DNA from 4 places in the Variovorax sp. R-27 genome. Region 1 is predicted to be linked to each of the others. Evidence: predicted binding sites of a transcription regulator. Region 1 holds the regulator's gene; each other region holds the start of a gene.
The links. Region 1 encodes sigma-54, which starts transcription at its own class of promoters, with help from an activator protein. Its sites were predicted from a motif close to TGGCANGNAANCTGCTTT; they were not measured.
Positions count from the first base shown of each region.

Region 2: a site for sigma-54 is predicted at 814-831, ahead of glnA (type I glutamate--ammonia ligase). Genes of this name have one in related genera too.
Region 3: a site for sigma-54 is predicted at 1,052-1,069, ahead of ACN9MV_RS26320 (pilin). Genes of this name have one in related genera too.
Region 4: a site for sigma-54 is predicted at 1,006-1,023, ahead of ACN9MV_RS01970 (ammonium transporter). Genes of this name have one in related genera too.

Region 1 covers NZ_CP183984.1:646,893-649,093, forward strand. Annotated here, with positions in the region: gene lptB (LPS export ABC transporter ATP-binding protein) at 1-82, shown strand, start outside; gene rpoN (RNA polymerase factor sigma-54) at 100-1,701, shown strand; gene ACN9MV_RS02995 (phospholipase D family protein) at 1,712-2,201, shown strand, end outside.
Region 2 covers NZ_CP183984.1:2,152,161-2,154,361, forward strand. Annotated here, with positions in the region: gene ACN9MV_RS09875 (competence/damage-inducible protein A) at 1-730, shown strand, start outside; gene glnA (type I glutamate--ammonia ligase) at 877-2,201, shown strand, end outside.
Region 3 covers NZ_CP183984.1:5,610,699-5,612,899, forward strand. Annotated here, with positions in the region: gene ACN9MV_RS26315 (ATP-binding protein) at 1-904, shown strand, start outside; gene ACN9MV_RS26320 (pilin) at 1,130-1,618, shown strand; gene ACN9MV_RS26325 (hypothetical protein) at 1,673-1,900, opposite strand; gene ACN9MV_RS26330 (hypothetical protein) at 2,026-2,201, opposite strand, start outside.
Region 4 covers NZ_CP183984.1:420,539-422,739, reverse strand. Annotated here, with positions in the region: gene ACN9MV_RS01980 (tripartite tricarboxylate transporter permease) at 1-518, shown strand, start outside; partial or broken gene ACN9MV_RS01975 (sulfite exporter TauE/SafE family protein) at 583-687, opposite strand; gene ACN9MV_RS01970 (ammonium transporter) at 1,063-2,201, shown strand, end outside.

The DNA.
Region 1 (2,201 bases):
GCTGGCACAAGGCACACCCTCGGAGATCGTCGACAACGCCGAAGTACGCAGGGTGTACTTGGGCGAACACTTCCGCATGTAAGGGCGGGAGCGGTTCCCATGAAGCAAGGGCTATCCCTTCGCGTCTCGCAGCATCTGGCGTTGACGCCACAGCTGCAGCAGTCGATCAGGCTGCTTCAACTCTCCACGCTCGAACTGAGCCAGGAGGTGGAGCAGATGCTCGACGAGAACCCGTTCCTCGAGCGCACTGCGGAAGAAGCGGCGCGCGAGGAATTCGGGCTCGACACGGCCGATGCCCCGGTGCCGCGCGACGACGGCGGCGATAGCGGCGACGGCGAAAGCGACTTCGCTTCGCCCGCCGCCAGCACGTCCACTGCTTCCACCGAAACCAGCACCACCACCACGGCCGACACCGACGGCCCCGCTGCCGAAATCACCGAGCGCGAGCCCGACTGGGAAGGCGACGGCACCGTCGACATGGCGCCCGACGACAGCGAATGGGGCAGCGATGCACCCGCGCGCCAGAACAACCTCGGCGACGACGAACGTGCCGACGCCACCGAACTCGCGCGCAGCCAGGAGTCGCTGCAGTCCTTCCTGCACCGCCAGGCCCTGAGCCTGCGCCTGAACGAGAACGACAGCGCCGCGCTGCGCTTTCTCATCGAATCGCTCAACGACGACGGCTACCTGGAAGACTCGCTGCCCGCACTGGCCTCGGGCCTGGCCGGCGACGACAACGACCAGTTCGACGACCTCGTGCATCACTTTCAGGTGGCGCTCGGCCTGCTGCAGAGCCTGGAACCCGCCGGCGTCGGCGCGCGCGACCTCGGCGAATGCCTGGGCATCCAGCTGCGCGCCCTGGCCCGCGAGGACGAGACCGACGAGGAAGAGCTGGTCCGCAAGACCGCCATCGCCATCTGCAAGCAGCCAATGGAGCTGCTCGCGCGCCGCGACTTCAAGCGCCTGGCCACGCTCACCCGCAGCAACGAGGAGCTGGTGCGCTCGGCGCTGCAGATCATCGCGCGGCTCGAGCCCAAGCCGGGCCGGCGCTTCGTCGACGTCGAGCGCAACATCGTCATTCCCGACGTGATCGTCACCAAGACGGGCCGCGGCACCAATGTGAAGTTCCGCGTCATGCTGAACCCCGAGGTGATGCCGCGCCTGCGCGTGCACGACATCTACGCCGGTGCGCTCAAGTCGCACAAGGGCGAAGGCAGCCAGGCGCTGTCGCAGCGGCTGCAGGAAGCGCGCTGGTTCATCAAGAACATCCAGCAGCGCTTCGACACCATCCTGCGCGTGAGCAACGCCATCGTCGAGCGGCAGAAGAGCTACTTCGTGCACGGCGAACTCGCGATGCGCCCGCTGGTGCTGCGCGAGATCGCCGACGAGCTGGGCCTGCACGAATCGACCATCTCGCGCGTGACCACCGCCAAGTACATGGCCACGCCCTTCGGCACGGTCGAGCTCAAGTACTTCTTCGGCTCGGCGCTCGGCACCGAGACCGGCGGCAATGCGTCGAGCACTGCGGTGCGCGCGCTGATCAAGCAGTTCGTCAGCTCCGAGAGCATCAAGAAGCCGCTGTCGGACAGCCAGATCTCCGAGATGCTGAAAGAGCAGGGCATCGAGTGCGCGCGCCGCACTGTGGCCAAGTACCGCGAGGCGCTGCGCATCGCGCCCGCCAACCTGCGCAAGGCCCTGTAGAAAGCCACCGATGACCCGCCGCCTGCCGTCGCTTTCGCGTTGTGGGCATTGGGTTTTCGTCATGGCGGCGGTCTTGCTGTTCGCAGGCTGCGCCACATTGCCCGACGAGGCGCCGCGCCCGCCCACCAAGGCCATGGCCGTGTCAGCCGACACCGCGCTCGGCAAGATCGCGCTGGCCTCGCAGCCCGACCCCGACCTGAGCGGCTTTCGCCTCATGCCCGGCGGCGACTTCGCCTTCGACACCCGTATCCAGCTGGCCCGTCGCGCGCAGCGCACGCTCGACGTGCAGTACTACCAGATCGAGAACGACGAGACCGGCCGCTACCTGATGCGCACCCTGCGCGACGCCGCCCAGCGCGGCGTGCGCGTGCGGCTGCTGATGGACGACCTCTACACCTCCGGCGAAGACGAGCTGCTGCTCGGCCTGGCCGCCACGCCCAACGTGGAGCTGCGCCTGTTCAACCCGTTCCCGGCCGGGCGCGGCAGCCTGCTGAAGCGCT
Region 2 (2,201 bases), 1.5 Mb from region 1:
GGCCAAGGTCATCGAGCTGCTCGCCGCGCGCGGCCTGCAGCTGAGCTGGGCCGAATACGTGGGCGACGAGCCCGCGCGCATCACGGCTGCGCTGGCGCGCGCCTTCGCCTCGGGCGACATCGTCTTCTCGACCGGTGGCATCGGCGCCACGCCCGACGACCACACCCGCCAGTGCGCCGCCAAGGCGCTGGGCGTGCCGCTGGCGCTGCACCCCGAGGCCGAGCTGCTGATCCGCGAGCGCATGCAGGACACCGCGCGTGAGCAGGGCGTGCCCTACGAGCCCGACCGGTCCGACAACGTGCACCGGCTCAACATGGGCGTGTTTCCGCAGGGCGCCGCGCTCATCTACAACCCGTATAACAAGATCCCCGGCTTCAGCGTCGGCGACGTGCACTTCGTGCCGGGCTTCCCCGTCATGGCCTGGCCGATGATCGAGTCCGTGCTCGACGGCCGTTACGCCGAACTGTTTACCCGCAATGCCGTCGCCGAGAAGTCGGTGATCGTTTTCGGTGCCATGGAAGCCACGCTGACGCCGCTCATGCAGGCCATCGAGGCCACCCACGCCGGCATCAAGGTGTTCAGCCTGCCGAGCGTCGATCACCCCGAATACGGCCGCCACATCGAGCTGGGCGTCAAGGGTGACCCCGGCCGGCTCGATGCCGCCTATGTCCAGCTGATCGAAGGGTTGCACACCTTTGATGCCAAGCTTGGTCCAGAATTGGTGCGTTAATACTGAACGCACCATTTTGGTGAAATTCCGCCTTCATTTGGGGTTTGCGGCGGCCACTAAAGCCTCATCGAGTGAGGTGACAATGGCACAGAAACTGCATCCCTCGTCCCTGTATTCCTAACCACCATCCAACTCAGGAGAAACTGATGGCAAAGACCGTCGCCGATGTACTCAAGCTCGTCAAGGAAAACGAGGTCAAGTTCGTCGACTTCCGCTTCACCGACACCCGTGGCAAAGAGCAGCACGTGACCGTGCCGGTCTCGGCTTTCGATGAAGACAAATTCACCTCGGGCCACGCATTCGACGGCTCGTCCATCGCTGGCTGGAAGGGGATCGAAGCTTCGGACATGCAGCTCATGCCCGACCCGAACACCGCCAACATCGACCCTTTCTTCGAAGAAACGACGCTGATCCTGACCTGCGACGTGATCGACCCCGCCGACGGCAAGGCCTACGAGCGCGATCCGCGTTCGCTCGCCAAGCGCGCCGAGGCGTACATGAAGGCTTCGGGCCTGGGCGACACCGCCTTCTTCGGTCCGGAACCCGAATTCTTCGTGTTCGACGGCGTCCGCTGGAAGAACGACATGTCGGGCTGCTTCGTGAAGATCGACTCCGAAGAAGCCTCGTGGAACACCGACAAGGAATACGAGCACGGCAACACCGGCCATCGTCCGGCAGTCAAGGGCGGCTATTTCCCGGTTCCCCCGGTCGACAGCTTCCAGGACATGCGCTCGGAAATGTGCCTGGTGCTCGAGTCGCTCGGCATCCCGGTCGAAGTGCATCACCATGAAGTGGCCAACGCCGGCCAGATGGAACTCGGCACCAAGTTCAGCACGCTGGTCCAGCGCGCCGACTGGGTCCAGTTGCAGAAGTACGTGATCCACAACGTGGCCCACGCCTACGGCAAGACCGCCACCTTCATGCCCAAGCCCATCGTCGGCGACAACGGCTCCGGCATGCACGTGCACCAGTCGGTCTGGAAGGACGGCAAGAACCTGTTCGCCGGCGACGGCTATGCAGGTCTCTCGGACTTCGCCCTGCACTACATCGGCGGCATCATCAAGCACGCCCGTGCCCTGAACGCCATCACGAACCCCGGCACCAACAGCTACAAGCGCCTGGTGCCCGGCTTCGAAGCCCCGGTGAAGCTGGCCTACTCGGCCAAGAACCGCTCGGCCTCGATCCGCATCCCGTTCGTGGCCAACCCGAAGGGCCGCCGCGTCGAAGCGCGCTTCCCCGATCCGCTGATGAACCCGTACCTCGGCTTCGCTGCGCTGCTGATGGCCGGTCTCGACGGCGTGGAAAACAAGATCCATCCGGGCGAAGCCGCCAGCAAGGACCTGTACCACCTGCCGCCGGAAGAAGACGCGCTGATCCCGACCGTCTGCCACAGCCTCGACCAAGCCCTGGAATACCTGGACAAGGACCGTGCGTTCCTGACCAAGGGCGGCGTGTTCACCGATGCGTACAT
Region 3 (2,201 bases), 2.1 Mb from region 1:
GGTGCCCGAGTCTTTTCCGAACGCATGGCAGCGCCGCGTGCTGCTGTGGTTCCTGATCGCCGCGGCAATCGTCGCCCCCGCGGGCTGGCTGTTCTCGCGCCGGCTGGTGCGGCCGATTGCCGGCTTCGCGCGCGCGGCCGACCAGCTGGGGCGCGACCCTGCGGCGCCGGTGCTGGCACTGGAGGGCCCCGCCGAGATCGGCCGCGCAGCACAGGCCTTCAACCGCATGCAGGCGCGGCTGCGCAGCTTCGTCGACGACCGCACGGTGATGATCGGCGCCATCAGCCACGACCTGCGCACGCCCCTCACGCGGCTGCGCTTTCGCATCGAGGACGTGCCCGACGACGTGCGCGCCGGCATGCTCGAAGACGTCCAGGAGATGGAGCTGATGATCGGCTCCGTGCTCAGCTTCATCCGCGATGCCTCGGTGGTGAGCGCGCGAGAGCGCATGGACCTCGCGAGCCTTGTCGAGGACGTGGTCGAGCAGGCCATCTTCATCGGCAAGAACGTGCAGCTGCGACGCGTCGAGAGCGCGCAGGTGGAGGTTGACCCCATCGGCATGCGCCGCGTGCTCGACAACCTGATCGAGAACGCCGTCAAGTACGGGCACCTGGCACGCGTGCGGCTGTTCACCGATGGGCATGACGCCGTGGTCGAGATAGGCGATCGTGGGCCGGGGCTGCCCGCAAACGAAATCGAGCAGGTGTTCAAGCCGTTCTATCGCACTGCGCAGGCGCGGTCCTCGCGTGCTGCGGGCAGCGGCCTTGGTCTGGCGGTATGCCGCTCCATCGCGCGCGCGCATGGCGGTGACGTGGTGCTGAAGTCAGGCTCACACGGGCTTGTTGCGCAGGTTCGCGTGCCGCTGGCGCTCGAGGCGCAACGGCTGGCGTCTGCGGCGCACTGAGCAACGCCGGCGCATACGCGCGATGACACCACCCTTCAGATGCCATGGCACGCGCCGCCGCGCGTCATAACGAAGCGGCACGAACGGGTCCGCGCCTTTACCTCCTGAAACACCTGTCGAAACACGCATGAACCACCGCAGGACGGGTGGCATGCGGACTGCAGAAAGAAGCTCGTCCCGGTGAGTTTTTCCGGGCGCACTTTTCTCAACAGCAGGAGTTTCACAATGAACCATCGTTCCTTCGCACGCAACGTGCAAAAGGGTTTCACCCTCATTGAGTTGATGATCGTCGTGGCGATCATCGGCATTCTGGCTGCTATTGCGATTCCGCAGTACCAGACCTACGTCGCGAAATCACAAGTAGCCCGCGCCATGGGGGAAACCGGCGCCCTGAAGACGGCGTATGAAGATTGCCTGAACAATGGAATGACTGCTGTGGCTGCCTGCGACCTTGGCGCCACCAGCTCCGGCATCTTGAGCTTGACCTCGCCCCTGGTTTCGACGGCTGGCACGTCACTCGGCACATCCACCACAAATACTGTCGCTCTGACTACCACCGGCACCATTGCAGGCAGCTTCGCCGGCCAAGCGGCTGCAATCCTGAAAACGACCCCCTTCACGATCACCTGGACTCGTACCGCCGAAGGCAGCTGGAGCTGCAAGACTACGGCTGACTCGAAGTACGCACCGGCGGGCTGCCCTAACGGCACCTGATTCAGCCGCATCGCTTAACGCAAGCCGCCTTCTGGCGGCTTTTTTGCGTCTGCGTCAGGGCGACGAGATCTGTTGCGCGCTGGCCTTGCGGTATGCGGCCTCCACCAGCGCCTCGCACTGCCCCGCATCCGTGGTATCGAGACAGCCTCGCTGAAAGAGCTGATACATATCGAGCGCCGCGCGAGCCGCCAGTCGCTCACCTGTTGACGAAGGCGGCGCTTCAGCACACTCGTAGAGATCCGGCACTCCCGCCGCATTGCATTTCTGCTGCGCGACGATCATGCTGCGCACCGCGACATCCGCACCGAAATCGGCCGGCTCATCACCAGGCCTACGTGAGCCTCCGCAAGCTGCCAGTGCTGTGAGCACGAGTGCAGGGCAAACAATCCATGCAGCCAACCGCACGCCTACGGCTCGCTGCATCCCGCCCTCATGCCCTGAATCTGCTGGCAAGCCACCGGATGCCCCAACGACGCGGCCTTGGCAATCCACATGATGGCGAGGCTGTCGTCCTTCGGTACGCCCAGGCCCGATGCATGGCAGTTGCCTAGCCACTGCATTGCGTCGGCATTGCCTTGCGCAG
Region 4 (2,201 bases), 230 kb from region 1:
TGGCGCTGATGGTGGGCGCAATGACGATCCACAACATCCAGCCGGGTCCGCAGGTCATGACCAGCAACCCCGAGCTGTTCTGGGGCCTGATCGCCTCGATGTGGATCGGCAACGCGATGCTGATCATCCTGAACCTGCCGCTGATCGGCATGTGGATCAAGCTGCTGACGGTGCCCTACAAGTTCCTGTTCCCCGCCATCGTGCTGTTCTGCGCGATCGGCGTGTACTCGACCAACAACAACACCTTCGACGTGTGGATGGTGGCGGCCTTCGGCTTCATCGGCTACCTGTTCATCAAGCTGCGGACCGAGCCTGCGCCGCTGCTGCTGGGCTTCATCCTCGGGCCGATGATGGAAGAGAACCTGCGGCGCGCGCTGCTGCTGTCGCGCGGTGCGTGGAGCGTATTCGTCACCCGGCCGCTGTCGGCGGGGCTGTTGGTGGCGGCTGCGCTGCTGCTGGGCATCGTGCTGCTGCCCGCAATCAAGGCCAAGCGCGAGGAAGCCTTCGTCGAGGAGTGAGCGCTCCGGTCCCTGCAAGAAGCCCCCGCTCCGGGGGCTTTTTTCATTTGGGGCCTTTGCTCGGGGTGCCCCAAATAGACGCGCTCTTGTTGGTGCCCGGCAGGGTCGCCGGCGGTGCGCCCGGAAACACGGCGAACAGCGAGGCGCCCGTTACCACCAGCATTTCCATAGGGGGAGGACTACCTCACCCGTGGCGCTATCAAAAAAGGAGCTGAAGATGCAGGTGCATCAAGTCATGCAGGCATAAAAAAGGCGCCGACCAGCGGCGCCTTTCAAAGTCAAACACGGCATCTCGTACGGAGCCTTTGAAGCATTTTTATTGTTGCTTGGGGATTGTCTCCTCGGACCCTCGGCAGCACGAGCAGGGCCCGTTCGCGAGTGGGCAGACTTTAGGGTGCGCACCGCCTCAGTGCATTGGGAATTACCCGCTTTGCCTTACCGAGAAAGCCCGATTTGCGAACCAAAGTGTTTCTGATAGTTAACGATGTGGCACGACTTGTGCAGGCAGCACCAAGGTCCATCACTTCAAGAAGAAGAAACGGTCATGGCCCTGGCTCCGCACGCCTCCATCAACGCGGCAGACACCGCATGGATGATGACTTCGACCGCGCTGGTGCTGCTGATGACGCTGCCCGGCATCGCACTCTTCTATGCGGGCATGGTGCGCCGCAAGAACGTGCTGGCCACCATGGCGGGGGTGGTGGCGATAGCCGCGGCGGTCTCGCTGACCTGGTTCGCGGTGGGCTATTCACTGGCCTTTACCGAGGGCTGGCCCTGGCTGGGCGGCACCGGGCGCTTCTGGTTCTCGGGCTTCGAGTATCTGAAGGAGGCCGGGCAGGTGGCGGTGAGCCACGTCGCGCCGAACGTGCCTGAATCGGTCTACGCGATGTTCCAGCTGACCTTCGCGATCATCACCACCGCACTGGTGCTTGGCGCTTTTGTCGAGCGCATGCGCTTCTCGGCGATCCTGTGGTTCGCGCTGCTCTGGAGCGTGCTGGTGTATGCACCTGTCGCGCACTGGGTGTGGGAGCCGGGCGGCTGGCTCGCGCAGATGGGCGCGCTCGACTTCGCCGGCGGCTCGGTGGTGCACGTCAACGCGGGCATCGCGGGGCTGGTGTGCGCCTATGCGCTCGGGCCGCGCAAGGGCTACGGGCGCGAGGCCTTCGAGCCCTACAGCCTGGCGATGACGATGACGGGCGCGGGCCTGCTGTGGGTAGGCTGGTTCGGCTTCAATGCGGGCTCGGCGGTGGCGGCCGACGGGCGCGCGGGCCTGGCGATGCTGGTGACGCACATCGCGGCGGCGGCCGGCGCCATGAGCTGGATGCTCGGCGAATGGATCGTGCGGCGCAGGCCTTCGCTGCTGGGCCTGTGCTCGGGCCTGGTGGCGGGGCTGGTGGCCATCACGCCGGCAGCCGGCTTCGTCACGCCGCTGTCCGCGCTGGCCATCGGCGCGATCGCGGGGCTGGCCTGCTACTGGGGCGCCACCGGGCTCAAGCACCTGCTTGGCGCGGACGACTCGCTCGACGTGTTCGGCGTGCACGGCATCGGTGGCATCGTGGGCGCGCTGCTGACGGGCGTGTTCGCCGATGCGCGCATCTCGGGCGCCACGGGCGACGTGCTGACGCAGGCGATCGCCGTCGGCAGCGTGGCTATCTACAGCGCAACGGGGACGGCGGTGGTGCT